Regions from separate parts of the Edwardsiella sp. EA181011 genome, predicted to be linked through region 2. Evidence: predicted binding sites of a transcription regulator. Region 2 holds the regulator's gene; the other holds the start of a gene.

Evidence for each region. Region 2 encodes Fur, which represses iron uptake genes when iron is present. Its sites were predicted from a motif close to ATAATAATGAGAACNACTATCAA; they were not measured.
Region 1: the regulator Fur is predicted to act here: its motif matches at 694-716, upstream of QY76_RS12500 (TonB-dependent hemoglobin/transferrin/lactoferrin family receptor).

The regions. Positions count from the first base shown of each region.
Region 1 covers NZ_CP011364.1:2,851,179-2,853,370, forward strand. Annotated here, with positions in the region: gene QY76_RS12495 (D-hexose-6-phosphate mutarotase) at 1-349, shown strand, start outside; gene QY76_RS12500 (TonB-dependent hemoglobin/transferrin/lactoferrin family receptor) at 751-2,192, shown strand, end outside.
Region 2 covers NZ_CP011364.1:1,683,378-1,685,569, reverse strand. Annotated here, with positions in the region: gene fldA (flavodoxin FldA) at 93-620, shown strand; gene fur (ferric iron uptake transcriptional regulator) at 896-1,345, shown strand; gene QY76_RS07450 (beta-N-acetylhexosaminidase) at 1,545-2,192, opposite strand, start outside.

The DNA of each region.
Region 1 (2,192 bases), 1.2 Mb from region 2:
GCTGGGCGAACCCTATCTGGATAAAGTCAACGGCGGCGCCGAGGCTATCCAACAGGGAGCGCTGACCTTCAGCGCGCGTACCGACCGCGTCTATACCGCGCCGGAGCCATTCAGCGTCATTCACGATCGCGGCTTCCAGCGCAGCATCGAGATCCATCATCACCATCACAGCGACGTCGTCGCCTGGAACCCGTGGCGTGAGATTGCCGCCGCCATGGCCGATATGCCCAATGACGGCTATCACACCATGGTGTGCGTTGAGACCGCCCGCGTCAGCCAGCCGCTGCAGGTCAGCAGCGGCTGCCCTGCCCGTCTGGCCGCCACGCTGCGCCTGCGTCCGCAGCGCTAATACGCATCAACCGGCTCTCCGCTGCGCGGGAGCCGGGATCTCCCCGGTGCGCTTGGCACCCGCGCACGCGGCGCAGCCGTAGCCCCCGTTCCCCGCCGGTCACCCGTGCCCGCAGTCAGCGCATTCACCGACATCCCTCTCATCGCGGCCGAAATCCGCCGGCACGCTCTCTGGCTTGCCGGCGGCGATGCTATCCCGTCTAACCGGCGCTCATGCCTGTCCTGCCCACCGCCGGAGGGGCGACGATAAGCACAGGGTGCGCGACGGAGCACCTCACCCCGCGCTGAGCATCCGCCGCGCCGGTCATATCTACGCCGCGCTCATACCGAGTAAACACACATCGCTTAAAAATAATTATCATTATCAATTAATATGTATGACCTTTTAAATGCTTCTGGGTTATGTATATGATAAAAAAAATACTTCTTACTACGCTGCTCCCCGTCAGTACCCCCCTTGTCGCGCAGGCGACGGGGACGGAGAAGAACGATGCCGAGGATATCGTCTATGTCATCGAAAAGAAGGAGGAAAAAATTAATGAGACGACGCTCTCGCAAAATGAGATAGAGAATCAGCTTATTTTTGATATGCAGGATATTGTCCGCCACCTTCCCGGCGTCGGCGTCTCCAGCGATGGCCGCTTCGGCAACAATGGATATAGCATGCGAGGCGTCGATAAGGATCGCGTGGCCATCTCCGTCGATGGCATCCCGCAGGGTGAAACTTTCGACAACCTCATTTACAAGGGATATGGCTATTTTAACGGCAGCATCAACAACATCGAAACTGACCATCTGAAAACCGTGCTGATCGCCAAGGGGGCCGACTCGTTATTCATGGGCAGTGGCGCCCTGGGCGGCAGCGTGCAGTATGTCAGCAAAGATCCCAGCGATCTGATTCGATCGGGCAATAGCGGCTTGGTTTCCCGCAGTGCCTATAGTTCGAAAAATGATGAAAAGATGCAGACCCTCGGGGGCGCGTTCAGCACGGATTTTGCCGAAGGCATGCTGCTCTACACTTACCGCAGCGGCCATGAAACCGACAACTTCCGCCATGAAAACGATGTTTTTGGCCGCGCACGTGGAACGCCGGACCCGCAGGATAAAAAGCGCCACTCGCTCCTCTCGAAGGTCAACCTTATGCTCGGCGACGCACACACCCTCAGCGCCACCGTCGAATATGCCAAGGAAAAGACCTATACCGATGAGAAGTCGTGGTACCTCTTTTCAACATATCACCGTACCGGTAACGACCTCTCAGAAAAAAGGCGCTACAGCGTTTCTGATACCTGGCAGCCCGGCATCTATATCGACACGGTCAAAACCGAGTTTAACTGGCAGAAAATCACGCAGACCGCCTTTAGCACGATCTATGAAGACTTTGAGCAGGGATATTATGGCGATATTTTTGAAGAGAAAAATCGCAGGCTGACCCAGTATGGCCGCTACCTGAATAGCGAAATCTCGTTCAACAGCTGGTCGTTATTGGCTACGCGCCATCATCTGACCCTGCGGACCCAGTATGCCTCGAAGCGCTTTGATAACGTCAATGTGGACACGACCTGGCTGGGTAACCCCAAGAAACCCCACCTGGACGATCAAAAAATCATCCGGCCGGTCTCTAGCCGTGATGTCAATGCCACCGTCGTCGATGAAATCACGCTGCCCAACAATCAGCTCAGCCTTATCGCCGGCGCCCGCTATGATAGCGTCGCACATAAACCCGACGCAGGTCGGTTATCCCTGGCGAAAGACAGCGATCCACGGCCCAACCGCTACTCAGCCCTTTCATGGGCGCTGACCGCCAGCTACGCCATAACCCCCCGCTATACGTTGCAGTATAA
Region 2 (2,192 bases):
CCGGTTAGGCTCAGCGCCTAATCCCGTCCGTCGCCCGCGACGGTCAGGGCACAGCCTGATTTAATTTCTGAGATAAAAGGTAAATTCGCGATATGGCAATCGTAGGTATTTTCTTTGGCAGCGACACCGGCAACACGGAAAACATTGCTAAGATGATCCAGAAGCAACTGGGTAAAGACGTTGCTGAAGTTCATGACATTGCCAAGAGCAGCAAGGAAGACCTTGAGGCGTTTGATATCCTTCTGCTGGGTATCCCCACCTGGTACTACGGCGAAGCGCAGTGCGACTGGGATGACTTCTTCCCCTCGCTGGAGGAGATCGACTTCTCCGGTAAGCTGATTGCGCTGTTCGGCTGCGGCGATCAGGAGGACTATGCCGAGTACTTCTGCGATGCAATGGGCACCATCCGCGAGCTAGTTGAGGCGCGCGGCGCCACCATCGTCGGCCACTGGCCGACCGCCGGATACCACTTTGAAGCCTCCAAGGCGCTGGTCGACAGCAACACCTTCGTCGGCCTGGCCATCGATGAGGATCGCCAACCGGAGCTAACCGCCGAGCGCGTGGACGCCTGGGTCAAGCAGCTCAGCGCAGAGATGCATCTGGCCGATATCCTGGGCTAATGCCTGTCGCCTGCCGGCGCGGAGCCCCGTTTAATAGCCGGCAGGTATTTCAGCCATCAATAAAAACGATAGTGCGCAGTTCGCTGCGTCATTTGTTTCTATCTTCCTCATTACTCGCGAGTTATATCTGGCCCACGCCGCGGGCACCCCACGCCGGACACGCCGCGCCACGGTTCCCATTTAGGGATATCGGCCTTATAATGAATCTCACTATTATTTTCCGTTCGGTAACGGCCTCTGGGCGCTGCCGGGCGCTGTGACAGGACAGAATCCGAATGACTGACAACAACACCGCGTTAAAGAAAGCTGGCCTTAAAGTCACGCTTCCCCGTCTCAAGATTCTGGAAGTACTGCAAGATCCTACGTGCCATCATGTCAGTGCTGAAGACTTGTACAAGAAGCTGATCGACATGGGCGAGGAGATCGGTTTGGCAACCGTATACCGCGTGCTCAACCAGTTTGACGATGCCGGCATCGTTACCCGCCATAACTTTGAGGGCGGGAAATCGGTCTTTGAACTGACCCAGCAGCACCACCACGATCACCTGATCTGCCTGGACTGCGGCAAGGTCATCGAGTTCAGCGATGAGTCCATCGAGAAGCGTCAGCGCGAAATCGCCAAAAAACACGGCATCCAGCTGACCAACCACAGCCTGTATCTCTACGGCCACTGCGCCGAGAGCGACTGCCGCAGCGATGATACCCTGCACGACGAAAAGGCCTAAACCCACCGTCAGCGAAGCGGCCCACCGGGGCCGTTTTTTTTGCCCGTCGCGGGTAAAAAAAAAGCCCTCACAGACCGAGGGCAATTACTGCTCACTACTACTCAGATCGAAACCGGAATAAGGAGAGGATGAGGCCGCGCCGCGGGCGCTCATCCTAAGGCCCCCGCGCGAGGCGGGGGAAAATGAGGGTAAAATCCCGTCAGGATTTGACGGACTCCACGCGGCTAAAGCGCTTGCCGTCCGGCGACGCGGTACGCACCTGAACCTCGCCGCTCACGCTCGGCTTCGCCTTGGCATCATAGCGCTGCCACTGCTTACCGCCGTCGACGGAGTACTCCACGATCAGGCCCGGCATCGCGACGTTGGTCTCCAGCTTGCCGTTCACTACGCGGGCGCCTGGCTGCGGTACGCGATAGGCCACGCCAGACTTATCCATCTTGGCCAGCTCACGCTGCCCCATCAGGTTGGCGAAACGCTGCCAATCCTTCAGCAGAGCCTGCTGATCGACCAGATGGGTTTCGCCGCCCTTGTATTCACGCCCGGCCTGATACGGCTGTTCCCAGCCCGCCTGATGCCAGGCACGCTCGGCGACGGCCATGATGCGCGGATAGATCTTGTACTCCATCATCTCATCGGTGCGCACCACTTCGCTCCACAGCTGAGCAGAGAGGCCATAGGCGCCCGGCCACGGCTTGTCGCTCTTGGCGCTGAAGTAGTTACCGTCGCGATCGACCGACGTTTCGGCGTTCTGCGGCAGGTTGTCCGGCGCGAAGGCAAAGATCTTGCGCTCATCGCTGAAGCGAGTGCCCCAGTAGTAGCCGTTCTCCTGCGGATTGACCTCATACGG